Pseudolabrys taiwanensis: one gene and its partner. The protein of the gene in region 2 interacts with the protein of the main gene of each other region in a pairwise test. Links are inferred from orthologs where the notes say so. Each region holds a gene or a part of one and is shown on either strand. Other genes may lie near its edges.

Region 1 (14,411 bases), 360 kb from region 2 along the record:
AACGGCCGCGATTTGAGCTCGGGATGGAATTGCACGCCGATGAACCACGGATGATCCGCGTACTCGACGATCTCCGGCAGGATGCCGTCCGGCGACATCCCTGAGAAACGCATGCCGTGCTGCTCGAGGCGGCCTTTGTAGGCCGTGTTGACCTCGTAGCGATGGCGGTGGCGCTCCCAGATGTCGGTCGAGCCGTAGATCTCCGCCACACGGCTGCCGCGCGTCAGGTGCGCTTCATAAGCCCCCAGCCGCATGGTGCCGCCGAGATCGCCGCCGGCCGCGCGCTTCTGCAATTCGTTGCCCCGGAGCCATTCGGTCATCAGGCCGACGACCGGCTCGTTCGTCGCGCCGAACTCGGTCGAATTGGCCTCGGCGATGCCGCACAGGTTACGGGCGGCTTCGATGCAAGCCATCTGCATGCCGAAGCAGATGCCGAAATACGGCACCTCGCGCTCGCGCGCGAACTGCGCCGCGCGGATCTTGCCCTCGGCGCCGCGTTGGCCGAAGCCGCCGGGCACGAGGATGCCGTTGACGTGTTCAAGGAACGGCGCCGGGTCTTCGTTCTCGAACACCTCGGACTCGATCCAGTCGAGATTGACCTTCACCTTGTTGGCGATGCCGCCGTGCGAGAGCGCCTCGATCAGCGACTTATAGGCGTCCTTCATGCCGGTGTACTTGCCGACAATGGCGATGGTGACGTCGCCTTCCGGATTGCGGACACGCTCGTTGATCTCGCGCCAGCGCTCGAGATGCGGCGCCTGCTTCGGCTCCATGCCGAAAGCGGCCAGCACTTCGTGGTCGAGCCCTTCGGCCGAATAGGCTTCCGGCACGGCATAGATGTTGTCGACGTCGCGCGCCTCGATCACGGCGCTTTCGCGCACGTTGCAGAACAGCGCCAGCTTGCGCCGCTCGCCCTCCGGGATCGGCCGGTCGGTGCGGCACAGAAGGATGTCGGGCTGAATGCCGATCGAACGCAACTCCTTCACGGAGTGCTGGGTCGGCTTGGTCTTCAGTTCGCCCGCGCTCGGGATGTAAGGCAGCAAGGTCAGGTGGACATAGACGGCGTGGTTGCGCGGCAGGTCGTTGCCGAGCTGCCGGATCGCCTCGAAGAACGGCAGACCCTCGATGTCGCCGACGGTGCCCCCCACCTCGACCAGCACGAAGTCGTAGCCTTCGTTGCCCTCGCGGACGAAGTCCTTGATGGCATTGGTGACGTGCGGGATGACCTGGATGGTCGCGCCGAGATAGTCGCCGCGGCGTTCCTTGGTCAGGATGTCCTGGTAGATGCGGCCGGTGGTGATGTTGTCCTGGCGGCTCGCCGGGCGGCCGGTGAAGCGCTCGTAGTGGCCGAGGTCGAGATCGGTCTCGGCGCCGTCATCGGTGACGAAGACCTCGCCGTGCTGATACGGCGACATCGTCCCGGGATCGACGTTGAGATAAGGGTCGAGCTTGCGCAGGCGGACCTTGTAGCCGCGCGCCTGCAAGACCGCGCCAAGTGCTGCGGATGCGAGACCCTTACCGAGTGAAGAGACCACGCCGCCGGTGATGAAAATGTACCGCGCCATGGGACCTAACCTTTAGTCCCCCCGAATCGATTCGACGAGCGCGAAAAGCGAATGACCGCCTCGCGCCTGTGCGCAGCCTGTGAACTCTCAAATTTTACCGGCGCTTGCATCACTCTCTTCACGCTCTCGCTTACCCCATAACGCCGAAGGGCCGGATTTCCCGGCCCTTCGTTGAACCCGCTTACTGCGACTGCGGCACTTGTGGGCCGGACGGCGCCGCTGGCGCCGATGGAGCCGATGGCGCCCCCTGAAGCTGGTTGAGCAGGCCCCCCTGGCCGCCGAGCGGCGGCACGGCGCCGCCGGGAATCGGCGCGGTCGGGCCGCTCTGGCCACCCTGCAAGATCGAGGTCGGCCTGCGGTCCATACCCGCCAGGATCGACAAGATCAGGCTGGTCGCAAAGAACAGTCCCGCCAGGATGGCGGTCGCCCGCGTCAGCACGTTGGCCGTGCCGCGGCTGCTCATGAAGCCGCCGCCACCGCCGCCAATACCGAGGCCGCCGCCTTCCGAGCGCTGCAACAGCACCACGCCGATGAGCGCCAGAACGAGCATCAGATGAATGACGATGATGACGTGCTGCATAAGACCAAATCCGTTCAAAAGCCGCGCGGGCCCGCCCCGGCAAGCCGGCGTCCACGCGCTCCATATAGGAATTCGCGGCGGTGTCTACACGATCACCTTGGCGTTTTCCACCCCACCGGCGGTCAGCGGTAAACCGCCGCAATCCCGAGGAAATCCTCGGCCTTGAGGCTGGCGCCGCCGACCAGGGCGCCGTTCACGTCGGCGATGGTGAGCAATTCGCCGGCATTCGACGGCTTGACCGAGCCGCCATAGAGGATGCGGACGGCGCCGCCCTCCTCGCCGAAACGCTCCGTCAGCCGCTTGCGGATAAAGCCGTGGACCTCGGCGACATCCGCCGGCGTCGGCGTCAGGCCCGTGCCGATGGCCCAGACCGGCTCATAGGCGACCACCAGGTTCGTCGCCGCCGCGCCATCAGGCAGCGAGCCGGCGAGTTGCCCCCCGACCACGTCGAGCGTCTTGCCGGCCTCGCGCTCAGCCCGGGTCTCACCCACGCAAACGATAGCCATCAGTCCCGCCCGCCAGGCCGCCAAGGCCTTGGCCTTCACCTGGGCATCGGTTTCATGGTGATCGGTGCGGCGTTCGGAATGACCGACGATAACGGCCGTCGCCCCGGCATCCGCCAGCATTTCCGCGGCGATATCGCCGGTATGGGCACCGGAAGCCGCGGCGTGACAGTCCTGGCCGCCAATGGCGATGGGCGAGCCCTGGGCCGCCTTGGCAAAGGCCGCGATCAGGGTCGCGGGCGGACAAATCATGAGGTCCGCATGCAACCCGCCGACACCCGCCGCCATCTTGCTCAGCTCACCGACGGAGGCCGTGAGCCCGTTCATCTTCCAATTGCCCGCAACCAGCGGACGTATCTTGTGAACTGCCATCTTTTCTTGAACCCCTCTGGGCGCTGCGGTTACCAGACCCGTCCCGCATGCGCCAGGGCTTCCCCCGAGCGCCCGTTGGTCGCAGCCGATCCATGTTGAGTTGCAACGAGTTGACCCCGGCCTTAAAAGGGCCCGCTCCACCCTCCTTCTGGTTCATCGACATCTAAGCCTGGGAAGAAACGCGCGCATGCTCCGCGGTATCCAAAAAGTCTCCTCGACTTGGGTCGGCAAAGCCATCATGGCGACCGTCATGGGCGTGCTGGTCATCAGCTTCGCCATCTGGGGCATCGGCGACATCTTCCGTGGCTTCGGCCGCAATGCGGTCGCCAAGGTCGGCGGCACCGAAATCTCGATCGAGCAGTTCCGGCAGTACTACACGGACCGCCTGCAGCAGATCGGCCGGCAGATGGGACGTGCGGTTACGCCCGATCAGGCCCGCGCGCTCGGTCTCGACCGCCAGATCCTCGGCCAGATGGTCGCGGAAACAACGTTGGATGAGGAAACCCGCACGTTGCGCCTTGGCCTGTCCGACGCCGAGATCGCGCGCCGCATCATGGACGATCCGAACTTCAAGGCGCCGAACGGCCAGTTCGACCGCGCCCGCTTCGAGGCGCTCATCCGCAATGCCGGCTACACCGAAACGCGGTTCGTGGACGAACAGCGTCGCGTGTTGCTGCGCCGGCAGATCGCCCAGAGCGTCAGCGGCGACCTGCGCACGCCGTCGGCGATGTTGCAGGCGATCAACCAGTTTCAGAACGAGCGGCGCGATATCGACTATCTCGCACTCGGCGCGGCGCAGGCCGGCGACGTGCCGCAGCCCTCGCCCGAACAGCTCAGCGCCTATTTCGACGAGCGCAAGGTGCTCTTCCGCGCGCCGGAATATCGCAAGCTGACGCTGGTCACGCTGTCGCCGGCCGAACTGGCCAAGCCGAACGAAGTGTCCGATGCCGACGCCAAGGCCTATTACGAGCAGAACAGGAGCTCGTTCGGTAAGCCGGAGAAGCGCGAGTTGCGGCAAATCGTATTCCCGAACGAGGCCGATGCCGCCGCGGCGCGCGAGAAGATCGAAAAAGGCGCGACGTTCGACGACATCGCCAAGGAGCGCGAGCTCAAGGCCTCCGACACCGATCTCGGCATGGTCGAGAAGACAGGCATCATCGACCCCGCGGTCGCCAACGCCGCCTTCGCGCTCAAGCCGGGCGAGGTCAGCCAGCCGGTCAAAGGCCGCTTCGGCACCGTATTGCTCACCGTCGGCAAGATCGAGCCCGGCGAACAGAAGAGCTACGAAGACGTCGCCGCGGAGATCAAGCAGCAGCTCGCGGAAAGCCGCGCGCGCTCGACCATCAGCGAGTTGCGCGACAAGATCGAAGACGAACGCGCCGGCGGTGCGACGCTCGCCGAAGCGGCCAAGAAGCTTGGCCTGAAATCGATCGACATCGCGGCGATCGACCGCTCCGGCCGAGGCCCCGACGGCAAGCCGGTCGAGGGGCTGCCGAATGTCGCGAACGTCGTGAACACCGCGTTCGGCACCGATGTCGGCGCCGACACCGAGGCGTTGCAACTGCCCAACGGTGGTTTTCTCTATTACGACGTGACCGGCGTCACGCCGGCTCATGACCGCCCGCTCGACGAAGTCCGCGAGCAGGTCGCCACCCGCTGGCGCGACGATGAGATCGCCAAGCGGCTGCAGGCCAAGTCCGACGAACTGCTCGGTAAGCTCAAGGCCGGAACACCGATCGCCGAGCTCGCGACGGAGAGCGGCGTGACCGTGCAGAACGCGAAGGACCTGCAACGCGGCCGCCCCACCCCGAACGTTTCGGCGAAGCTGCTCGATGCCGCGTTCACGACGGCGAAGGGCAGCGCCGGCACGGCCGAAGGCGACGACGCGACGCAGCGCTTCGTCTTCCGCGTCGTGGAAGTGACGCAGCCGACCTTCGATGCGACCGCGCCTCAGACGCAGGCTCTCACCAGCACGTTGCAGAACGCCTATTCCGACGACGTCATCGGCGAATACGTGACCGGCCTCGAAAAGAGCCTTGGCGTGAGCATCAACCAAGAGGCCCTGAATCAGGTCATCGGCGGCGCCGCCGAACAGTGAACCGAACAGGGCCATGCAGACCGAACCATCCGAACGAGCCTTCGCGGAGCGTTACGATCGCGGGCAAGCGCAGGTGGTTTGGACGACCTTGGTCGCCGACCTCGAAACGCCGGTCTCGGCCTTCCTGAAGCTCGGCGGCGGCAAGCCGCTGAGCTTCCTGCTCGAGTCGGTCGAAGGCGGCGCCGTGCGCGGGCGCTACTCGATCATCGGCCTCGACCCCGATCTGATCTGGCGCGCCAACGGCGGCAAGGCCGAGATCAATCGCGCGGCCCGCAGCAAGCCGGACAGTTTCACCGCGGTTGCCGAGCCGCCGCTCGCCGCCCTGCGCGCGCTGATCGCCGAGAGCCGCATCGCCTTGCCGGACGATCTGCCGCCGATGGCCGCCGGCGTGTTCGGCTATCTCGGCTACGACATGGTGCGGCAGATGGAGGATTTGCCGTCCGCCAAGCCCGACCCGATCGGCGTGCCGGACGCGATCATGGTGCGGCCGACGCTGATCGTGGTGTTCGACGCGGTGAAGGATTCGATCATCGTCGTGACGCCCGTGCGGCCCGAGCCCGGCGTCGACGCCAAAGCCGCCCTCGCCCGCGCGTCCGAGCGCCTCGCCGGCGTCGTCGATGCGCTCGACCGGCCGCTCGACAAGGCGCTGTCCGGCTATGCCGAAGGCCCGCTCGATGTGCCGGCCAAGTCCAACACCACGCCGGCCGAATATCGGGCGATGGTCGCGCGCGCCAAGGACTATATCGCCGCCGGCGACGCCTTCCAGATCGTGCTGGCGCAGCGCTTCGAGGCGCCGTTCACATTGCCGCCCTTCGCGCTCTATCGCGCGTTGCGACGCATCAACCCGGCGCCGTTCCTGTACTTCCTCGACTTCGGCGGCTTCGCCGTCGCCGGCTCCAGCCCGGAAATTCTGGTGCGCGTGCGCGACGACGTCGTCACCATCCGGCCGATCGCCGGCACAAGGCCGCGCGGCGCGACGCCGCATGAAGACAAAGCGCTCGAGGAAGAGTTGCTCGCCGACCCGAAGGAATGCGCCGAGCACCTGATGCTGCTCGATCTCGGCCGCAACGATGTCGGCCGCGTCGCCGCCATCGGCTCGGTCACGGTGACCGACAAGTTCTTCATCGAGCGCTACAGCCAGGTGATGCACATCGTCTCCAATGTCGAAGGCAAGCTCGACACCAAGCACGATGCGCTCGACGCCCTCGCCGCCGGCTTTCCCGCCGGCACCGTCTCCGGCGCGCCGAAGGTGCGGGCGATGCAGATCATCGACGAACTGGAGAAGGAGAAGCGCGGCCTCTACGCCGGCTGCGTCGGCTACTTCTCCGCCGCCGGCGAGATGGACACCTGCATCGTGCTGCGCACCGCGCTGGTGAAGGACGGCAAGATGTACGTGCAGGCCGGCGCCGGCATCGTCGCCGACTCCAATCCGGACGCGGAACAGCAAGAGTGCATCAACAAGGCGAAAGCCTTGTTCCGCGCCGCTGAGGAAGCACGGCGATTTGCGAGCGCCGCCAAACGCGGGCAGTAGTCTGTCGAATAACAAAGCCTATACTCAAAGGCCAAGACAAACGGGAGTGACGCCATGGGTTCGGATCACGATCACCACCATCACGACCACGATCACCCGGACGACCACGAGCCGAAGTGGAAGCACGACGGCGTGCGCGTGATCCCGGGCAACTCGCTCGACCCCAACACGGCGCAGACGCCGGGCATGGACCGCAAGGCGGCCATCAATTACGCCCGCGTCGGCGCGCAGAAGATCTGGGCCGGCACCGTTCACATCCATCCCAATGCCAAGACCGGCGCGCATCATCACGGCGCGCTCGAGAGCGTGATCTACGTGCTGCGCGGCAAGGCGCGCATGCGCTGGGGCGAGAACCTCGAGTTCACCGCCGAAGCGGGCCCCGGCGACTTCATCTACGTGCCGCCTTACGTGCCACATCAGGAAATCAACGCGAGCCCCGACGAAGTGCTCGAATGCGTCTTGGTGCGCTCGGACAACGAGGCGGTCGTGGTCAATCTCGACATCGAGCCGGTCGAAAAACCGGAAAACGTCGCCTGGATCGACCCGATCCATAAGGGCTGAGGCCCGTCGGCCGCCCTGCTTGACCCCCTAGCGGACGCGGCCTAAGACCGCTCCGCTGGGCAGAAAAATGATCATCCTGATCGACAACTACGACAGTTTCACCTTCAACCTCGTCCATTATCTGGGCGGGCTGGGCGCCGACGTTGTCGTGCATCGCAACGACAAGATCAGCGCCGATGAGGTGGTCGCGGCCGATCCGGATGCGATCGTGCTCTCGCCCGGGCCGTGCACGCCGAACGAAGCCGGCATCTGCCTCGAACTGATCGACGCGGCGGCGGAGAGCATTCCGCTGCTCGGCGTATGCCTCGGCCATCAGGCGATCGGCCAGGCTTTCGGCGGCAAGGTGGTGCGCGCGCCGGTGCCGGTGCACGGCAAGCTTTCCGAGCTGCGACATAGCAACAGCGGCGTGTTCCGCGGCATCAACGGTTCGTTCAAAGCGACGCGCTATCACTCGCTGGTGGTAGAACGCGCGAGTCTGCCGCCCACGCTCACCGTCAATGCCGAAACCGACGATCACCTCATCATGGGCATGATGCACAAGGATCTGCCGGTGCACGGCGTGCAATTCCATCCCGAGAGCATCGCCTCCGAGCACGGCCACCTGATGCTCAAGAACTTCCTCGATCTCGCCGCCGACTGGAATGCCGAGCGCGGGCGGCGGGCACGCGCCGCGCCTCCGCAGGCGACGGCGGCACAATCCATCGCACGTTGAAGGAGCGCCTATGGCGGACGAATTCAAGGCGCTTATCGCCAAGGTCGCGACCGGTGCGAGCCTCACGCGTGAGGAATCGGCTTCCGCGTTCGACCGCATGATGTCGGGCGAAGCCACGCCCTCGCAGATGGGCGGCCTGTTGATGGCGCTGCGCGTGCGCGGCGAAACCGTCGACGAGATCACCGGCGCGGTCACCACCATGCGCGCCAAGATGCTCGGCGTGAAGGCGCCGGCCGACGCCGTCGACGTCGTCGGCACCGGCGGCGATGCGTCGGGCTCCTACAACATCTCCACCTGCGCGGCCTTCATCGTGGCGGGCGCGGGCGTGCCGGTCGCCAAGCACGGCAACCGCGCTTTGTCGTCGAAATCGGGCGCGGCCGACGTGCTGCAGGCGCTCGGCGTGAAGATCGATCTCAATGCCGATCAGGTCGCTCACTGCATCCGCGCGGCCGGCATCGGCTTCATGTTCGCACCGGCGCATCATCCGGCCATGAAGAACGTCGGCCCGACCCGCGTCGAGATCGGCACACGCACCATCTTCAATCTGCTCGGCCCCCTGTCGAACCCGGCCGGCGTGAAGCGGCAGATGGTCGGCACCTTCTCCAAGCATTGGACCGAGCCGATGGCGCAGGTGCTCAATAACCTGGGCTCGGAAAGCGTCTGGGTCGTGCACGGCTCGGATGGGCTCGACGAGATCACCACCGCCGGCCCGACCAGCGTGGCGGAACTCAAGGACGGCAAGGTACGCTCGTTCGAGATTTCGCCCGAGGACGCCGGCCTCAAGCGCGTGAAGCCCGACGCCCTGCGCGGCGGCGATGCCGATCACAACGCCAAGGCGCTGCTCGCCGTGCTACAAGGCAAGGACGGCCCGTTCCGCGAGGTGGCCGTGCTCAATGCCGCCGCAGCCCTGGTCGTCGCCGGCAAGGCCGAAACGCTGAAGGACGGCGCGGCGCTTGCCGCCAAGGCGATCGACAGCGGCGAGGCGGAAGGCCGGCTGGACCGGTTGATTGCGGTATCGTGCGCGCTCGAAGGCGCATGATCCCACAAGAGCCGGCGCCGGTTTTCGGCTAAGCTCGCGCGCCAAGGAAAGCTGATGTCCGATATCCTGACCAAGATCGAGGCCTATAAGCGCGAGGAGATCGCGGCGGCCAAGCGCGCCAAGCCGCTTTCGGTGCTCGAGGCCGAAGCGAAGGCGATGGCCCGGCCGCGCGGGTTCCTCAAGGCGATCGAGCGGCGCGTCGCCGCCGGCGACTACGCCCTGATCGCCGAGATCAAGAAGGCGAGCCCCTCGAAGGGCCTGATCCGCGCCGACTTCGATCCGCCGTCGCTTGCCAAAGCCTACGAGGCCGGCGGCGCGACCTGCCTCTCCGTGCTGACCGATGCGCCCTCCTTCCAGGGCCGCCCGGAATTCCTCGGGCAGGCCCGCGAAGCAACCAAATTACCCATACTTCGTAAGGACTTCCTCTACGATCCTTACCAAGTCGTTGAGGCACGCGCCTGGGGCGCCGACTGCATCCTCATCATCATGGCCGGCGTCGACGACGCGACCGCCAAGGACCTTGAAGAGACAGCCATTGCCAATGGCTTAGACGTGCTTATTGAAGTTCATCAAGAAGACGAATTGGAGCGCGCATTAAAGCTACGATCGCGAATGATCGGCATCAACAACCGGGACTTGCGCACCTTCGTCACGTCACTGGATGTCAGCGAGCGCCTCGCCCCGCAGGTGCCGCGCGACCGCATCATCGTCGGCGAGAGCGGCATCTTCACCCCGGTCGACCTTGCCCGCCTCTCCCGCTCCGGGATCAACGCGTTCCTCATCGGCGAGAGCCTGATGCGGCAGGCCGACGTCACCGCCGCCACCCGCGCGCTCCTTGCCCGCCAACACGCCCCGGCGGCGGAGTAGCGGCCATGGCGTCACGCCCGAAGACCGCCGCGCGAGGCGCCAAGAACGGTACCGAGAACGGGACCAAGAACGGGACCAAGGGTGGCGCCAAGAAGGCGCTAGCGAAGGCGGCAGCCCCCCTCGCCAATAAGCTTAGCCACATCGATCAGCGTGGCGAGGCGCACATGGTCGACGTCTCCGCCAAACCGCAGACGGAGCGCGTCGCGGTCGCCGAGGGCAAGATCATCATGCAGGCGGAGACGCTGGACATGGTGATCGCCGGCAATGCGCTGAAGGGTGACGTGCTGGGGGCCGCCCGCCTCGCCGGCATCATGGCCGCCAAGCGCACGCACAGCCTGATCCCGCTCTGCCACCCGCTGCCGATCACCAAGGTGACGATCGAGATCAATCCGGAGCACGCGCTGCCCGGCTTCGAGGTGCAGGCGACGGTGAAGGTCACGGGCCAGACCGGTGTCGAGATGGAGGCGCTGACCGCCGTCTCGGTCGCGCTGCTGACGATCTACGACATGGTCAAGGCGGTCGAACGCGGCATGCGCATCGAAGGCATCCGCGTCCTGGAAAAGAGCGGCGGCCGCTCCGGCCATTACCGCGCGGAGAAATAGCGCATGGCGGACCCCAAACTCCGCTCATTCCCGCGAGCGGACATCGGGCTTACCCGATATCTGGCACTTAAAGTGTGCAAGTCGGCTACAGCCGACTTGCAGCGGGAATCCCGCGCGAGATTCTTGAAGCTTTCCATTCATGACTTTGGGGCCCCGCTTTCGCGGGGACGAGCGGAGCTCGCATGGCGCTGATGCCGGTTGCTGAAGCGCTGCGCCAGGTCCTTGCCGAAGCCGCGCCGCTCCCCGCCGAAACGGTCGCACTCCCCGCGGCGCTCGCGCGCGTGCTGGCCGCAGACATCGCCGCGACGCGCACGCAGCCACCCGCTGACGTTTCCGCGATGGACGGCTACGCCGTCCGCGGCGCCGACGTGGCCGAAGCGCCGGCCACGCTGACCGTCGTCGGCGAAGTCGCGGCCGGCCACCCGTTCGAAGGCGAGGTGGCACCCGGTCAGGCGGCGCGCATCTTCACCGGCGGCGTCATGCCCCGCGGCGCCGACACGGTCGTCATCCAGGAGCTCGCCCAGCGCGATGGCGACAAGGTGACCTTCGGCAAGCCGACGGCGAAGGGCCGCAACGTGCGCGCCAAAGGCATCGACTTCTCCGAGGGCGAAGCGCTGCTTCACAAAGGACGTCGGCTGAGCGACCGCGACCTGATGCTGGCGGCCGCGATGAACTATCCGAGCGTGCCGGTCCATCGCCGACCGAAGATCGCCATCATCGGCACCGGCGACGAATTGGTCATGCCGGGTAGCAAACCGGGCGCCGGCGAGATCGTCTATTCCAATGGCTACGCGCTGACCGCTCTCGCGCAGGCCGAAGGCGCGGAGTCGCGCGACTTCGGCATCGTGCGCGATCGTCTGGAAGACATCGTCGCCGCGCTGCGCGAGGCACGCGCCTGGGGCGCCGACGTGCTCGTTACCACCGGCGGCGCGTCGGTTGGCGAGCACGATCTGGTGCAGCGTGCGCTGAAAGCCGAAGGTCTCGACCTCTCGTTCTGGCGGGTCGCGCTGCGCCCCGGCAAGCCGATGATGCACGGACGGCTCGGTGGCCTGCAGGTGCTCGGCCTGCCCGGCAATCCGGTCTCGTCCTACGTCTGCGCCTTCCTGTTTCTGGTGCCGCTGATCCGCCGACTCACCGGCCGCACCGTGATCGACCATGTGCCCGATCGAGCCCTGTTGGGCCGCGATCTGCCGGAGAACGACGAGCGCGCCGATTATATGCGCGCGCTGCTGACGCCGGGGCCTGATGGGCCCATCGCCACCCCGGTACCGTCGCAGGACAGTTCCCTGATGGCACCGTTGGCCGCGGCGGATTGCCTTGTGATTCGGGAACCTTACGCGCCTTTTGCGCAAGCCGGTTCACCCTGCGTCATCCTTAAGCTAGGCCTATAGCGGTCGTTTGCATTGTTCACCCGAAATTAAATCCTTGCGGAACACATATCGAACAGATAGTGTCCGTTCATGATTTGTTTCGAGCCGGCTGCCCATTCGCCGTAAGGGCTGGGCCTGGCCGGGCGACGGGAGAAACAGATGCTGACCCGCAAGCAGTTCGAGCTTTTGCGCTTCATCCACGAGCGGCTGACCGAGGCCGGCGTTCCGCCCTCTTTCGACGAGATGAAGGACGCGCTCGACCTGCGCTCCAAATCCGGGATCCACCGGCTGATCACCGCCCTCGAGGAGCGCGGCTTCATCCGCCGACTGCCCAACCGGGCGCGCGCCATTGAGGTCATCAAGCTTCCCGACTCGGTCGGGCACGGCGTGGGCAACGGCCGCGCCCGCAAATTTACGCCGAGCGTCATCGAGGGCGACCTCGGCCGCGTCCGTCAGGTGGCAGCGGAGGACGATACCAGCGGCCGGCCGATCGCCGTACCGGTGATGGGCCGTATCGCCGCCGGTACGCCGATCGAGGCGATCCAGACCAAGAGCCATGTCATCAACATGCCGCCGGACCTGTTGTCGACCGGGGAGCATTTCGCGCTCGAAGTGCGCGGCGACTCGATGATCGAGGCCGGCATCCTCGATGGCGACATCGCCCTCATCCGCCGCTCGGAAGTCGCCGACACCGGCGACATCGTGGTCGCACTGATCGACGACGAGGAGGCGACGCTCAAGCGCTTCCGCCGCCGCGGTGCCTCCATCGCGCTCGAGCCGGCCAACGCGGCCTACGAGGTGCGCATCCTGCCGCCCAACCGCGTGCGCATTCAGGGCAAGCTGGTCGGGCTTTTCCGGCGCTACTGAAGATAACTCCCCTCTCCGATCTGCCCTCGTCACCCTGAGGTGCCGGCCGCCAACCGGTCCCTAAGCGCGACGGCCGATGCGCTGTGTGCGGTATGTCTCGATTCCCGTGGAGCGCCCCGGCACGGGCGAAACTGCGCCTAGGCAAGTTGGTAAGCAAACTCTACGGTGCCCGGTATTATTGAACGGGGACTGTGGACGTCGTGAAAGCGGCATTGCGCGTCGTGCTCGGAGTGTGCTGCCTCGCGCTTGGTGCCGCGCCGTCGCTCGCCGCCGAAGGCAGTACGGTCGCCGGGCCTATCGGCGGCACCGACATCCGTTCGGCCTTTCTGCCGACGCCGGGCCTCTACGGCGCCGCCATCCTGGGCGGTGCCTCGGCCTACCAGCTCAGAGATGGCACGGGCCAGACCCGTCCCGGCCTGGATGCCGTCGGCATCGACTCCAAAAGCGCCGCCGGCGTCCTGTTGTATGTGCCGAATTTCAAGCTATTCGACGGCTCGGTCGGATTGCTGGGCGTCGCCGGCGTCGGCGAGGTGTGCGGACAGATCACGTCGGCCAATGCAGAGCGTTGCAAGTCGGGCTTCGGCGACATCTACATCGAAGGGTCCTGGTCGCGCTTTTTCGGCTTCACGCGGCCATCGCACGAGAAAGGCGCCGCGCCCATCCGCGAAGGCCTCGCCGTTCGCGCTGGCCTCGGCGCGGTGCTCCCGACCGGCCTCTACGACGCCCGCATTCAGGCCAGCAACGGCGTTACCGTCGGCAGCAACACCGTCATCGTCGCCCCCTCGCTCGCCTTCACTTATACGACGCCGCCGCTGCTTGCGGACGGCACGGAGTTCAGCAGCAAGATCTACCTGAACTCTTATGGCCGGAATTCCGATACCGATTACGTCAGCGGCAAGAACATCAATATCGACTTCGCCGTCTCGGAGCACATCGGACGCTGGCAGGTGGGTGTCGCCGGTTATTATTTGCGCCAAATCACCGACGATACGCGCGGCGACGTCGCCGTGGCGCCCGATGGCCGCCGTGCGGAAGTTCTGAGCCTCGGCGGCGTCCTCAACTACGACATTCCCGATCTCGGTGCGGCCATCAAGTTCAAGGCGCGCACGTCGGTGTTCGCCTACAACACGGCGATGACGACGGCGTTTTATCTGACCCTCGCCAAGAAGCTCTACTAGCGGCAGTGCCGTCATCACCCGCGCATGCGGGTAATCTCAATCGCTCGCCTCCAGATCTTCCATGCGCGGCGTCGCGTCCTGCGGTGTCGGACGGCTGGTTGTGCTTTGAGATAGCGCAACGGTTTGCGGTGCCGGCGCCCACGGCCGCCCGTAGCCGGCCGGACGCGCGGCGATCGTCTCGAACGCATCGCCAGTCCAGCGCAAGGTCATGGCGCCGTGCGCGCGCCAGCGCGCGCGGTCGAACAGCAGCGCATTGCAGGCGCCCGGCGCTTGCCGCGGACTGACGACGATCGCCGCGCGCATACAATCCTCCGCGAAGGCTTCGGCTGCCAACGACGCAGCGATCAGCCGGCCGTTGCCGAGGGTGGCGACGCAGCCGACGGCGTCGCAACGCACGCCCTCCTTCAACGTCTTGTCCGTCGGCGTGCGGTCGTCGCCATCGGCCGCCAGCCACTCCTTGAGGGCGAAGGTGTCGCGGCCGCTGTGCAGCACCGACAAGCGGCCGCTGGCATTGCGGATGGCCGCCGTCTGTCCATCGGCGGCAATGAGCACGTCGGGGCGCGGCG
Region 2 (14,309 bases):
ACGTCGATGCCGGGCAAGGGTCGCATGACCGTCACCGGCAACCTGCGCGACGTGATGAAGGAGTCGATATCGGCGGCGGCGTCCTACGTGCGCTCGCGCGCGGTCGCCTTCGGCATCGAGCCGCCGCTGTTCGACCGCAAGGACATCCACGTGCACGTGCCGGAAGGCGCGACGCCCAAGGACGGTCCGTCGGCGGGCGTCGCGATGGTGACATCGATCGTCTCGGTGATGACCGGCATTCCGGTGCGCAAGGATGTCGCCATGACCGGCGAGATCACGCTGCGCGGCCGCGTGCTGCCGATCGGCGGCCTCAAGGAGAAGCTGCTGGCTGCTGCCCGCGGCGGCATCAAGACGGTGCTGATCCCGGAAGAGAACGCGAAGGACCTGGTCGAGATCTCCGATACGATCAAGAAGAACCTCGAGATCGTTCCGGTCTCGCGCATGGACGAAGTGCTGGCGCGTGCGCTGACGCGCAAGCCCGAGCCGATCGAATGGGACGAGGCGAGCGCGAAGCTCGTGACGTCCGACGCCGGTGCCGAGGAAGAAGGCTCCGGGCTGACGGCGCACTGATCCAGGCCGACATTGAAGACAAAAACGGCGCCGCAAGGCGCCGTTTTTCTTTAGGGATTGCGCCCGAGGCCGGTCAGGCGCTATTGGCGTGTCGATGGGCGATTAGCTCAGTTGGTAGAGCGCCTCCTTTACACGGAGGATGTCGGCGGTTCGAGTCCGTCATCGCCCACCATCGGCCTGAAGCGCCGATGACGCCGGCCTGTCGTGGTGTCGGCTGCCTTGTGCGCCGCGACTTGGTTTGCCTTACCTCGTGGCCTTTTGCCGGATCCACAGCGCGGCCATGCCCACGATCGCCACCGCACCACCCACCCAATACGGCGCGCTGATGCTCATGGGCGACAGGATCGCAGGGGCCAGCGGCCCGAGCATCCGCGCGAGCGACTGCTGCGCTTGATTGGCGCCTTGGACGCGTCCTTGAGCGTCAGGCGGCGCAGCATTGGCGATGATTTCGCTCATCGCCGGTTGAAACAGGCCGTCGCCCAGGGTGAACACGAAGATGGATGCGGCCAGAAACTCGATCCTGGGGACGAAGACGAGGCTGGCGATCATCGCAAAGCCGACGGCGTTGATGGCGAGGCCGAGGCGCGTCAGCATGCGCGATCCGAGGCGTGGCAGCAGCACCCGTGTGAGCAGCCCCTGGCTCACGATGTCCATGACGCCGACGCCGAAGAGCGTCCAGCCGATACTTGTCGTTCCGAATTGCAGGACGTCTTTGAGATAGACGGACAGATTGCTCTGAAGCATGGCGCCCGCAAAGAAGAAGCAGAACGCGGCGAAGAAAGGCACGCGCAAGTTCGCGTAGCGCAGAACGCCGGCGAGTTGGCCGAGAGGGTTCAACTGCCGCCATTGCCAAGGCCCCGGCGGTTTGTCGCGGGCAACGCTCTCCGGCAAAGCGATGTAAACCCAAAACGCGCACAGGACCGTGATCGCAGCCGCGACGAACAACGGCATCGTCGGCGACAGCGCCCCTAAGAATCCGCCGGCCACCGGTCCGAACATGAAGCCGAAGCCCGCGACCGCGCCGAGCAGGCCGTAGATGCGGCCGCGCTCGGCGGGCGCATGCGTGTCGGCAATATAGGCGAAGATGGTGCTGATATTGCCGGCCGTCAGGCCGTCGACGATGCGGCCAAGAAACAGCACCCAAAGCGCGCCGCCCATGCCGAAGATGACGTAGCCGATGGCGGAGCCGATCAGCGACAGGAGAAGAACAGGCCGTCGTCCGAAACGGTCGCTCAACGCGCCAAGAACCGGGGCGGCGGCGAACGCGCACAGGGCGAAGACGGAGACGATCAATCCGACGTAAAGTCCGACACGGTCGGGCGGCACATAGCGGCCGACGAGAAACGGGATCACCGGCAAAATCAACGTGAAGCCGGTGACGTTCAGGAACAGTGTAACGGCGATGACTGCGACCGAACCGCGGCGCGGTGCGTCTGGATTTTCGACACTGATGTCGACCATGGAATGGGCTCCGAGGTTAAGGTCCGCCCGGAGCAGTGTGTCGGCTGACAACCCACGCGGACGAACCGGCGGCACAGCAGAGCTGCGCCGGGGACCGTCGGGGGTTCGACAGGCTCGCCGCATGCGGCGAAGCGAGGAACAGAGCCTCCGTTAACCGGAGGGGCGTGGGCCTACCCATTACCACGCCTGCCTTTTTCGACATGCGAGAATTATATCGTGCGACTTTCTCGCGCAAGGGCGCCTGTGTCCGCCGAAGTGACGGGGCCGCGGAAAGAGACCGTTGTTCATCAGCGGTCGCTCTGGTTCTCAGGTTGGCGCTTTCAGGCCGGCCGTGATGAAGCGCACGAGTTGCACGATCATGGCTTTGGCATCGGCGGTGTCGGCGGTGCCTTCCGACAAGCGCCGCAGGCGATAGCCGCGCGAGCCGTCGAGCAGGATGTGCATCAGCGCGCCGATCATGAAGTCGTAGCACCAGAACAATGTCGCGCGATCCCGAGCGGGCATGACGCGGGCGAGGGCGGAGACGAAGCGCATCGCGACCTGATCGGTCTCCTCCGACATCGCCTGATCGACGAATTGCTGCCGCAGCGCGAAGGTCAGAACGAGCACGCGGGCATAATGCCGATCCCAATCGTGCGAGCCCATGCAGGCTTCGACCGTCGGCTCGACCATCGCACGGACGACGTCCTCGACCGTGAAGTCGCCACGCGCCTCGACCGCGGCGAGGGCGGCGAAACGCTTCTCGTTCAACGGGGCGATCACCGAACGGATCGCCTGTTTGATGAGCTGCTCCTTGGCGCCGAAGTAGTAGCTGATGGCGGCCGGATTGGCCTCGGCCCGCTCCGCGATGTCGCGCACCGTGACCTCAGAGAACCCTCGCTCCGCGAACAACGTAATCGCGCTGTCGAGAATACGGGCCTGAGTGGCCGTTTCCGGCCGCTCCCGGGCGGCCTCCCGCATCAGCGCGGGCCTTTTCGTCATAGTGGGTCGCCTTCCGAACCAGATTGACAAACGATACCTTAAATGCTTGTTTCATACAAACGTATAAAACACTTGTTTAAGAGGACTCGAGGATGGCGCAGGATGCCCTGCCGTTCGGCTGGCCGGACGGACGACCGCTCGCAATTTCCGTCAGCGTGATGCTCGAAGGGTGGACGGACGATGCCGCGCCCGGCATCGGGCCGATGGGCAATCCGTTGCGCGCAGGCGTCTACGACACGCAGGCGAAGTCCTGGTCCGAATACGGCGCAAAGACGGGTGCGTGGCGGCTGCTCGATGTGCTTGCCGACACGAAGACGCAGGCGGTGTTCTACGTCAGCGGCATCCTCGCCGAACGCAATCCCGACCTGATGAAGGCGATCGTGCAACAGGGGCACATCATCGCCGCGCACTCCTGGTCGCAACACATCATTCCGGCCTATCAAAGCCGCCAGGAAGAGCTCACCGACCTCAAGCGCTGCATCGACGTGCTGCAGAAGACGTCGGGCATGCGGCCGCAAGGCTGGATCAGCCCGCGCGCGACGCCGAGCCTCAACACGCCGGAACTGCTGGCGGGCGAGGGGATGACCTGGCTCGCCGATGCTTTCGACCGTGATCTGCCTTACGTCGTCGATACCGCGAAGGGACCAGTCGTTGCGATCCCGTTCACCATGGAGGTCAACGACTTCCCGCTCTGCATCCGTTACGGCAACGAGCCGGACATGTTCGTCCGCGTGCTCAAGTCCATGCTCGACGGCTGGAGCGAGATCCGCTCGCCCGCCGCGTCTCTCGATATCACGGCGCATGCGCATGTGTTCGGTCGTCCGGCCGGTGCCATGGCGTTCAAGGCAGCGATCAAGCTGGCGCAGGAAAGCCGGTACGCGTGGATGACGCAGCACGCGCATCTGACCGATCTCGCGATGAAGAACGGCAAGGCCTGAAGGCGATGCGCTTCGTCAGCTACATCGCCGACAGTAAGCCCGGCTTCGGTCTCGCGACCGAGGCCGGCATCGTCGATCTGGCGGCGCGGCTGGGCGTACCATCGTTGCGCGCGCTGCTCGAAGGGGCAGGCGTGGCGGCGGCGGCGCCCTTCGCCGCGCAGAAGGCCGACCGGACGCTCGACAGCGTGACCTTGCTGCCGGTCATTCCCGACTGCGCGCATTGCTACTGCGTCGGCGTCAACTACGAGGACCATCTGCGCGAAGTGCAGGCTGCTGGTGTCGCGCGGCCGCGGCCAAAGCAGCCGTCGCTGTTCATCCGCTATCCGGAGACGTTCGTCGCCCACGGCGAGCCTCTGGTCATGCCGAAGGTCTCGAACGATTTCGACTACGAGGCCGAGTTGGCGATCATCGTCGGCAAGGGCGGCCGTTACATTGCGCGCGAAGACGCCATGGCCCATGTCGCGGGCTATTCCTGTTTCAACGACGGCAGCGTGCGCGACTGGCAGTTTCATTCCAGCCAGGTCACATCGGGAAAGAATTTTGTCGGCACCGGCGCCTTTGGGCCCTGGATGGTCACACCCGACGAGGTGGGCGATGTCGGCAAGCTCGCCATCAGCCTGACGGTGAACGGCACGGTCCTGCAGGATGGCAACACCTCGGACCTGTTGTTCGGCGTGGCCGAGATCGTCAGTTACGCGTCCGCTTTCCTGCCGTTGAAGGCGGGCGATGTCATCGCCACCGGCACGCCGGCCGGCGTCGGCTTCTCGCGCAAGCCGCCGATCTTCTTGAAGCCCGGCGACGTCTGCGATGTGCGCATCGAGCGCATCGGCACATTGCGCAACACCGTCGTCAAAGCCGCTGAGTGAGGGGATGATGCGCGACCGCGCCATCCCGGAAAGGACCTGACATGCTGACGCTTTACAACGCCGCGCACTCGACCTGCAGCCAGAAGGTGCGCATCTGCCTTGCCGAAAAGAAGCTGCCGTTCAAGGACGTGAAGCTCGATATCGGCAAGGCGAAAGAGCATCTGCGTCCGGAATATCTCAAGATCAATCCGAACGGCGTGGTGCCGACACTGGTCGACGACGATGAGATCATCGTCGATTCCAGCGTGATCTGCGAATATCTCGAGGAGCGTTACCCCGAGGTGCGGCTGTCGCCGGAGAATCTCGCCGACCGGGCGCGTATGCGCGCCTGGATGCGGTTCCTCGAAGAAGTGCCGACGGCGGCGGTGCGTGTGCCGTCATTCAACATGGGCTTCCTGCCGCGCTACGAAGGCATGGACCGCAAGACCTTCGAAGGCGTGGAGTCCGATGTCCGGCCGATCCGCAAGCAGTTCTATCGCCGCATGGGGCCGCAGGGCTTCAAGAAAGAGGACGTCGAAGCCTCGTACGAGCAGATCGCCAATACGTGTTCGCGCATGAATGCGGCGCTCGAGAAGGGCCCTTGGCTGCTCGGTGAGCAATACACGCTCGCCGACATCATCGTGGCGCCGCTGATCGACCGCATGGCCGACCTCGGCATGGACACCATCTGGAACGAGAAGTTTCCGCGCGTCGCCGATTGGTACGAGCGGATGAAGGCCCGTCCGGCTTTCCAGCAGACATTCTATCCCGGGGCGAGGATGTCGGAGTTCCTGCCTCTCGCGCCGGCCATCAAGGAGGAAACAACAAAATGACAAAACGGCTTCAGTTGATTGCGGCGGCGGTCGGCCTGGCGGCCCTGGCGGCGCCGGCCTTCGCCGACTCTTATCCGTCGCGGCCGATTACGCTTGTTGTGCCATTTCCGGCCGGCGGCCCGGTCGATACGACAAGCCGCATCGTTGCGGACAAGATGAAGGATGCGCTGGGGCAGACGGTCATCGTCGAGAACGTCGGCGGCGCGGCCGGCGGCCTCGCGGCGGCGCGCGTCGCCCGCGCCGCTCCCGACGGCTACACGATCATGACCGGGATCTGGGGAACCCACGTCGCCAACAGCGCGATCTACAAGCTGCCTTACGATGTGAAGGACGACTTCACGCCGATCGCGCTGGTGTCGGTCAATCCGCTGCTCATCGTGTCCAGCAAGAAGACGCCGGCCACCAATCTGAAAGAGCTGATCGCCTGGCTGAAGGCAAATCCCGGTAAGGCGACGCAGGGCACCTCGGGTGTCGGCAGCGTCGGGCACGTCGGCGGCGTCTTCTTCGAGAAGATGACGGGCGTGAAATACAACTATGTGCCTTACCGCGGGCTCGCGCCGGCGATGCAGGATCTCGCGGCGGGCAACATCGATCTGATGTTCGATACGCCCGCGACCTCGCTGCCGCACGTCAAAGCCGGCACCATTCGCGCCTATGCGGTGACGGCCAAGAAGCGGCTCGAATCGGCGCCGGACATTCCGACGGTCGATGAAGCGGGGTTGCCCGGTCTTTACATCTCGACCTGGACGGCCTTCTTCGGACCGAAGGGGATGGACAAAGAGGTCGTTGCCAAGCTCGAGGCGGCGGCGAAAAAGGCCCTGGCCGATCCGGACGTCAAGAAGCGACTCGCCAATGTCGGCCAGGATGTCTATCCGCCGGAGGAGCAGTCGGCGGCCTATCTCGCCAAGTTCCAGGACGAAGAACTCAAGAAGTGGACGCCCATCATCAAGGACGCCAACATCAAGGTCGAGTGACCGAGGCGGCGCGCGGGCGGCTATAGTCCGCGCGCCATTCGCCCTCAGGCTTGTTCTTCCCAGATCGTCGCCAGGTGCACGATGGTGCGCACGGCGGCTTCCATGTCCTGAACGCTGACCCATTCGAGCCGCGAGTGGAAGGCGTGTTCGCCGGCGAAGACGTTGGGGCAGGGCAGGCCCATGAAGGACAGGCGTGAGCCGTCGGTGCCGCCGCGGATGCTGTTCTTGATCGGCGCGAGGCCGGCGCGGTGCACCGCCTCCATCGCATTGGCGACCACCTGCGGATGACGCTCGAGCACCTGCCGCATGTTGCGGTACTGCTCGGTGACTTTCATGCGATAGCTCGAGCGCGGGAAGTCCTTGAGCGCGGTTTTGACCGCGCGCTCCAGCACCGCCGCTTTGTCCTTCAGCCCTTCATCGGTGAAGTCGCGCAGAATGAATTTGAGCGTGGCGCCGTCGAGCGCGGCTTCGACGCCGTGCGGATGCACGAAGCCTTCGCGGTCTTCCGTCGTCTCCGGCGAGCAGGTGTCCCTGGGCAGGTTGTCGATGATGCGGGCGGCGATCTTGATCGCGTTCTCCATCTTGCCTTTGGCAAAGCCGGGATGCGCGCTGACGCCCTGGATGGTGACGACCGCGGCATCGGCCGAGAAGGTCTCGTCCTCCACCGTGCCGGCGCTCTCGCCGTCGATGGTATAGGCGAAGTCGGCGGAGAGCCGTTTCAGATCGGCCTTGTCGACGCCGCGGCCGATCTCCTCGTCGGGCGTGAACAACACCTTGATGGTGCCGTGCTTGATCTCGGGATGGGCGACGAGGAAACGCATGGCATCGACGATCTCGGCGACGCCGGCCTTGTTGTCGGCGCCGAGCAGCGTTGTGCCGTCCGTGGTGACGATGTCGTTGCCGATCTGCTTGGCGAGGGCGGGATGCTCGGCGGCGCGGATGACCTGCGCCGGATCGCCCGGCAGGACGATGTCGCCGCCCTGGTAGTTGCGCACGATCTGCGGCTTCACACCGGCGCCGCTGCAGTCGGGCGAGGTGTCCATGTGCGAGCAGAAGCAGAGCACCGGCACCGTCTTGGCGCTGGTCGCCGGCAGCGTCGCGTAGACGTAGCCGTTGTCGTCCATGTCGGCGTCGGCAAGGCCGATCTCGCGCAGCTCCGTGACCAGCAGCCGGCCGAGATTCTTCTGTTTCTCGGTCGACGGCGTCGTCGGCGAATCGGGGTCGGATTGGGTGTCGATCGTCACATAGCGCAGGAAGCGCTCGAGGACGGTGTGGTCGAAGGCGGGGAAGGCTGGCACCGCGTCTCTCCAGGCTCGTGTGTCCCCCATAAATGCGCGGCAGGCTGCCAAGGCAAGAGGGCCTGGGGCCGATCAATGCCCATCGCGGTGACGATGACGGAACGCCGCCGCTTTGGCCCGGTTGCCGCACAGCGCCTGACTGCACCAGCGGCGCCGGTGCGACTTGGTGCGGTCGTAGAACCATAACGTGCACTGCTCGCCTTCGCAGCGGCGCACCAGCGCGAGATCGCCGTGACAGAGGAGGTCGGCGATCGCGGCGGCCAGCGGCGCCAGCAGGGCTTGCGCATCGTCCACCGGCCGGACGCTGACGGTCTTGAAGCCGTCCGATGTCGGCTCGACGCGCTGGAAGGTCGCGCCGCGCGCGAGCAACGCATTCAGCCGCTTGAGGTCGGACGGAGCCATGGCGCCGCGCCCCTTGGCCTTCACCCGCTCGAGTACGCCACGGAACCACTCACGCAATTCGATCGCGTCCTTTGCAGCGCCGTCGAGCGCCGCGCGCTCGAAGCGCGGCGGCTTGTCGATGACGGCGGCCGTCTTGAGCCACTCCAGGAATGCCTCGCCTGAACTCAGCCATTCGACGCGGCCACCGCGCGCCGTGGCGGTCGTGTTCAGGAAATCGAGCGCCAGGTGGTCGCCAAGCGCCGGCCAGGGCGCCGCGCCGGCGGGTTCGGCGTCGTCGGCTGGCACGGGGTGCGGGGTGGGGCTCATGCGAACTCCTCGATCACGAAGCGGTGATAACCGGCAATCGGCGCGTTGACAAGTTATGCGCAACAAGTAACCAATAAAATAGAAAAACAAAGGTTACTCATTCCGAGAGCCTGAGCGAGAGCGGAGAACTGCCTTATGCACTTCCGGACCGTGGGCGTGGACGGCGTCGACATTTTCTACCGCGAGGCCGGTGAGGCGGGCCGCCCGGTTATCCTGCTACTGCATGGTTTCCCGTCGGCCGGGCACATGTTCCGCGACCTGATCCCGGAACTGGCGGACGATTTTCACGTCATCGCGCCGGACCTGCCGGGCTTCGGCCAGTCGGCGCAGCCGTCGCGCGATACCTTCACCTACAGCTTTGCCAATCTGGCAAAGGTGATGGCTCGCTTCACCGAGGTGATCGGTCTCGATCGCTTCGCGCTCTATGTGTTCGATTACGGCGCGCCGGTCGGCTTCCGGCTGGCGAGCCGTCATCCCGAGCGCATAACCGCGATCGTGTCGCAGAACGGCAATGCCTATGTCGAAGGATTGAGTGACGGTTGGAATCCGATTCGCGCCTATTGGGAATCGCCGACGCTCGATAATCGCAACGCGTTGCGCGGTTTTCTGACGCCGGAGACGACGCTCTTTCAATATACGCATGGCGTGCCGGATCCGGCGACGGTGTCGCCGGACGGCCGCAGCCTCGACGACTTCTATCTGGCACGGCCCGGCAATGCCGACATCCAGCTCGATCTGATGCTCGATTACCAGTCGAACATCGAGGCGTATCCGAGCTTCCACGATTACTTCAGGAAGCACAGCCCGCCGTTTATCGCACTGTGGGGCCGTAACGATCCATTCTTCCTGCCGGCGGGAGCGGAGGCTTTCAAACGCGATCTGCCACAGGCCGAAGTGCGTTTCTTCGACACCGGGCATTTCGCCCTCGAGACGCATGCAGCGGAAATCGGCGCAGCGATCCGCGAATTCCTGCCGCGCCGCTAGCCGGAATCAAGACGACGGGCGCGAGCTTCGGCTTGGCGCCCGTCGTTACCATCGCCGAGATTGCGCTCAGGCGACAGCGCTTCCCCTCTTCGCCGGCGCGCCCCGTAAGGGGCGGCGCAAGAGCTCGGCGCAGGCGACGCCGAGGAGCGCAGCGCCGCCGCCGATGACATGATGGCGTTGTACGGGCTCGCCGAGGAACGCGATCGCAGCCAACGCCGTGAGTACCGGCAGCAGGTTCATGAAGGCGGCGCAGCGGCTGGGGCCGAGAAGGTGCACGCCGCGCAGCCAGAAGAAGGGCAGCACGACCGATGCAAGGCCGCCCGCATAAGCGATGAGCGGCAGGGTCGCGCCGTTCAACGCACGCATCGGCGCCGGCGTGGCAAGGAACGCGGGAAACATGATCGCCAGCGCGCAGATCGCCTGCATATAGGTCGATTGCCAGCCCGCAACGGGAAGATCCCAGCGCTTCAGCAGCACACCGTAAAGCGCGTAACCCAAAGCCGCGATGAACATAAGAGGATCGCCGAGGTGCACGCCTTCGCGCACCATCGCGCCGGGATCGCCGGCGCTCACCAGGTAGACAAGCCCTGCCAGCGACAGCACGCCGCCACCGACCATCCCGATGGTCGGCTGTTCCTTCAGCAGCAAAGCGCTCAGGGCCACCGTCAATAGCGGTGTCAGCGCCGTAAACACCGCCATGTTTGTCGCGGTTGTGCTCTCCGCGGCAAGATAAGACAGGCTTTGGAACAGGCACATCGCCAGAAAGCCGAGGATGGCCAACTGTCCGAGATTCGGCCAGATGATCGCACGATTGCGCCATGCCGGCACGGCGACGAATGTGCTCATTAAGAGCACGGCTAAGGCAAGACGATAGAAGGTGATCGCCTCGGGTCCGATCGTGTGCGCGGACAGTCTCGAGACGATGACATTTCCGGACCAAAGGACGATTGCGAAAAAGGGATAGAGGAAAGCGAATTTACTTTTCATGGGCTTCGGCTCTGAACGTCGTTGACGAGGTTCCGGCGTATCGCTTTCCGATCAGTCCGTATCGCTCTACTGTGACCTTGGATGTAGAGATTGGGACATGCTCGACGACCTCTCCACGCGGTACTTGGAATTCCACGACACGGATCGCGCGCTGGCGGCGATGGAGGTGGATTATCCCGACGGCACTTCCACCGGCCTTCATGCCCATCCACGCGGACAGCTTCTTTATGCGATCGAGGGCGTGATGATCGTGCGCTCGGCGGCCGGCACGTGGGTCGTGCCGCCCAATCGAGCGCTGTGGATCGTTGCCGGCCTAGAGCACGACGTCCGCATGTCCGGCGCGGTCAAGATTCGGACGGTTTTCATCGATGCGCGGAAGATCGGCAACCTTCCCGCGAAAAGCTGCGTCATCAACGTATCCGCGCTGCTGCGCGAACTCATCGTCGCGGCCGTCCAGGTGCCGGCCGACTACCAAGAGGACAGCCGGGACGATCGGGTCATGCGGCTGTTGGTGGACGAGCTTCGGGAATCGGATGTGTTGCCGTTGCACCTGCCGCTGCCGCGCGACCCGCGGCTCAAGTCGATCTGCCAGGCATTGATCGATCACCCGGCCGATTCGTCGACCGCCGATCAGTGGGGTGAGCGACTGAACGTGACGGCGAAAACGGTGCATCGGCTCTTCGTCAAAGAAACCGGAATGACTTTCGCGCAATGGCGCGAACAAGCGCGCCTGTTGTTCGCCCTTCGCAGAATTGCGAGCGGCGAGCGGATTATCGATGTCGCCTTCGATTGCGGTTATGCCAGTCAGAGCGCATTCACGGCGATGTTTCGACGCCATTTTGGGGCGCCGCCGTCGGCCTTCTATCGCTAGACCGGCGAGCATCGCGGGCAGGCGGCTGACTATCCCAGGCGGAAAACAAAACGGCAGGCGGGAGCCATCGCTCCGCGCCTGCCGCGAATCTTCTCTTCCCCGGAGGGTCGACCGCTGTGCGGTCAGATCGCTTCCTTCAGCTCCTTGGCGGCGCGGAAGGCCACTTTCTTGGAAGCCTTGATCTGAATCTGCTCGCCGGTTGCCGGATTACGGCCGACGCGCGCGGCGCGCTTGCGGACCTGCAGGATGCCCAGGCCGCCGATACGGATCTTCTCGCCCTTCTTCAGGTGTTTCACGATGTTGTCGACGAGATCGCCGAGTACGGTCTCTGCCTGCTTCTTCGGAATTTCGTGCGTATCCGCGAGCGCGGCAGCCAAATGCTTCAGGGTGACCGTAGCCGGAGTCGCTGTCTTTCCAGGTGTAGCCATCGTTGGGACCCTCCTGTCGAATCCGCGGCGCACGGCGTGACGCCGGGCGCCCGTGCCCGCATTAGACGATTCGGGGGCGTTATGCCCATCGATTTGTCGCATAAAATAAGGCTTTTTCGCAAATCGATGACAGTCCTACGAGGAGTTCTTGACTTAAGGTCGAGCCCCCTATAACTCCTGCGCCACGCCCGCGGGGGCGTAGCTCAGTTGGTTAGAGCGCTGCCCTGTCACGGCAGAGGCCGCGGGTTCGAGTCCCGTCGCTCCCGCCATTTTATCAAGCACTTAGCCCATATTTCGGGCCCCTAGTGGGGGGCGTGCCACATGTCCGCTGACACCCCCACGGCCGGCGTCCTGGCGCTTCTCTTCGATGTCTTCGGCACCCTGGTTGACTGGCGCGCGTCGGTTGCGCGCGAGGCCGAGCGCATCCTGGCGCCGCTCGGGCACCGCCTCGACTGGGCGGCCTTCGCCGACGCCTGGCGGGCCGAGTACCAGCCGGGGATGGAAGAGGTACGCGCCGGCCGAATCCCGTTCTCGAAGCTCGATGTGCTGCACCGCAGGAATCTCGAGCGGTTCGCGCCGCGTTTCGGGCTCGTCGGCCTGCCTGACACGGTGCTGCACGAGTTGACACTTGCCTGGCACCGGCTCGATGCCTGGCCGGAGGTGCCGGCGGCGCTCGCGCGGCTCAAGCGCAAGTTCCTGATCGCGCCGTGCTCGAACGGCAATATCTCGCTGATGGTCGATCTCGCCCGGCGTAATGGCTTGCCATGGGATGCGATTCTCGGCGCCGAGGTCGCGGGCGACTACAAGCCGAAACCGCGGGTCTATCTCGCGGCCTGTGAGGCGCTCGATCTGAGACCTGAGCAATGCATGATGGTCGCCGCGCATTCGCATGATCTCGCATCCGCCGCGCAATGCGGTTTGCGCACGGGCCACATTGCGCGGCCGAACGAGTACGGGCCGGGCAAGGGCGAGCGGGCGCCGACGGTGCCGGTCGATGTGATCGGGCAGGGGCTCGACGAGATCGCTGCCAAGCTGCAAGCCTGAACGCGAGGATGATCGCGCGGCGCCGGTGAGCGCGGCCGGAACACGGGTTTGTGAGCGAACTTCTGTCTTCTCTCTCCGGTTCACAATCGTGCAACGATGGAGAAGACAGTGATCAAAAAGATGATGTTGAGCGCGGCGCTCGTCTTCGCGGCGACGACCTTCGCAAACGCACAAAGCCTACCGAACTACGGCGCCAACGCGCCGGCCAACGTCGACAGCTACGGCAAACCGTATAGCGGCGCGAAGCCGCTACCCCAGCGCCGCGGCTATCGCGCTTACGGCTATGTACACGGGCATCACTATGACCGCGGGCACCGCCGTCACCATCGCTCTTATCGCTATTATCGGTGACGGCGCTTTCGCGGCGGGCGCTTAGCCCTTGTAGACGGGCGCGGGTTGCGAGAACCAGCCCGCGAGGATGTGGTAAACCATCATGTAGTTCTTCTGCTGGAAGCTGGCGTGCGAGATGCCGGACATGACGGTGAACTGCTTGTCCGGGTTGGGCAGCTTGGCGAAGAACTTCATGAGGTCGTCCATCGACGCGATGCCGTCGTGCTCGCCGCGCATGATCAGCGTCGGCGCTTGGATTTTCGCCGGATCGACGACCGGCAGCTTCGAGCACATGTCGACATAGGTGCCGGTCGGCACCGAGTCATCGAGCGCGCACACCGCCTCGGCGAAGGCTTCGATCACGTGACGCTCGGCCGTGTCGGGATGGTCGCGGTCGAAGACCGAATGGATGAAGGCCTTATTCATCGGTCGCCGGTTTTTGCCGATGAAGTCCGGCAGCTTCTTGCGGCGCTGCTCGAGCGTCGGCGAGCCTTCGCCGGTCCACACCATCGCATCGAGCGCAAGCCGCGCCACCATCTCGGGATGGCGCTCGGCAAAAAGCGCCGCGCGGAGCGCGCCGGACGAAATGCCGTAGACGAGCAGGGGACGCGCGCCGCGCAGCTTCTGGATATACAGCGCCGCCGCGTAGCAGTCGTCGGCGCCCATCGAGATCGGCGCGTTGTTGTCGCGTTCCTTGGTCGAGCGGCCGTAGCCTTCCATATCGACCGCCCAGCAATCGAAGCCGCGCTTGGCGAAATGATCCATCGCCGAGGAATCCGGCCGACCGGGAACTTGCAGATCGAAGGTCGGCTGCCCGGCCATGGAGGAGCCGTGAACGAACAGCACCGTGCCTTTCGTCGCCGCCGGATCGCCGACATATTTCTCGAACAGGAACAGCTTTACGCCGCCGTCCTTGGTGGTCCAGTGATCCTCGGCCTTGATGACCGCCTGCATCATTTCGTTCATCGTTTCCCCGTGACGCGTTTTCGCGCACTTGCGTTGCGTGGTTTGGCGAAGCGACGGTAAGTCAATGCCAGCGCTGCCGCCAGGGGGGTGT

The links.
Region 1: the proteins of pepT (region 2) and tpiA interact in binary tests that used the Escherichia coli proteins (3 or more experiments, as listed by UniProt). The link is inferred for Pseudolabrys taiwanensis from one-to-one orthologs.

The regions. Positions count from the first base shown.
Region 1 is NZ_CP031417.1:961,838-976,248, reverse strand. The notes cover bases 1,145-4,093. They hold tpiA (triose-phosphate isomerase), read right to left. Parts: upstream 3,021-4,093; coding sequence 2,268-3,020; downstream 1,145-2,267. Other genes in these bases: DW352_RS04615 (SurA N-terminal domain-containing protein), read left to right, coding at 3,208-4,093; secG (preprotein translocase subunit SecG), read right to left, coding at 1,747-2,145; DW352_RS04630 (CTP synthase), read right to left, coding at 1,145-1,565. In the rest of the region: more of DW352_RS04630, read right to left, coding at 1-1,144; more of DW352_RS04615, read left to right, coding at 4,094-5,118; trpE (anthranilate synthase component I), read left to right, coding at 5,132-6,649; DW352_RS04605 (cupin domain-containing protein), read left to right, coding at 6,704-7,210; DW352_RS04600 (anthranilate synthase component II), read left to right, coding at 7,278-7,922; trpD (anthranilate phosphoribosyltransferase), read left to right, coding at 7,933-8,961; indole-3-glycerol phosphate synthase TrpC, read left to right, coding at 9,016-9,828; cyclic pyranopterin monophosphate synthase MoaC, read left to right, coding at 9,993-10,430; DW352_RS04580 (molybdopterin molybdotransferase MoeA), read left to right, coding at 10,613-11,821; transcriptional repressor LexA, read left to right, coding at 11,960-12,667; DW352_RS04570 (SphA family protein), read left to right, coding at 12,859-13,845; DW352_RS04565 (ComEC/Rec2 family competence protein), read right to left, coding at 13,882-14,411. UniProt on the Escherichia coli protein: Involved in the gluconeogenesis. Catalyzes stereospecifically the conversion of dihydroxyacetone phosphate (DHAP) to D-glyceraldehyde-3-phosphate (G3P).
Region 2 is NZ_CP031417.1:1,327,721-1,342,029, reverse strand. What follows is about bases 5,789-8,635. They hold pepT (peptidase T), read right to left. Parts: upstream 7,931-8,635; coding sequence 6,647-7,930; downstream 5,789-6,646. Other genes in these bases: DW352_RS27290 (CGNR zinc finger domain-containing protein), read right to left, coding at 7,973-8,608; DW352_RS06400 (Bug family tripartite tricarboxylate transporter substrate binding protein), read left to right, coding at 5,789-6,602. Outside these bases: lon (endopeptidase La), read left to right, coding at 1-570; DW352_RS06425 (MFS transporter), read right to left, coding at 814-2,031; DW352_RS06420 (TetR/AcrR family transcriptional regulator), read right to left, coding at 2,338-3,012; DW352_RS06415 (polysaccharide deacetylase family protein), read left to right, coding at 3,105-3,950; DW352_RS06410 (fumarylacetoacetate hydrolase family protein), read left to right, coding at 3,956-4,816; DW352_RS06405 (glutathione S-transferase family protein), read left to right, coding at 4,858-5,628; more of DW352_RS06400, read left to right, coding at 5,625-5,788; DW352_RS06385 (alpha/beta fold hydrolase), read left to right, coding at 8,744-9,592; DW352_RS06380 (DMT family transporter), read right to left, coding at 9,659-10,579; DW352_RS06375 (AraC family transcriptional regulator), read left to right, coding at 10,677-11,450; DW352_RS06370 (HU family DNA-binding protein), read right to left, coding at 11,573-11,878; DW352_RS06360 (haloacid dehalogenase type II), read left to right, coding at 12,200-12,922; DW352_RS06355 (hypothetical protein), read left to right, coding at 13,031-13,273; DW352_RS06350 (alpha/beta hydrolase), read right to left, coding at 13,295-14,218. UniProt on the Escherichia coli protein: Cleaves the N-terminal amino acid of tripeptides.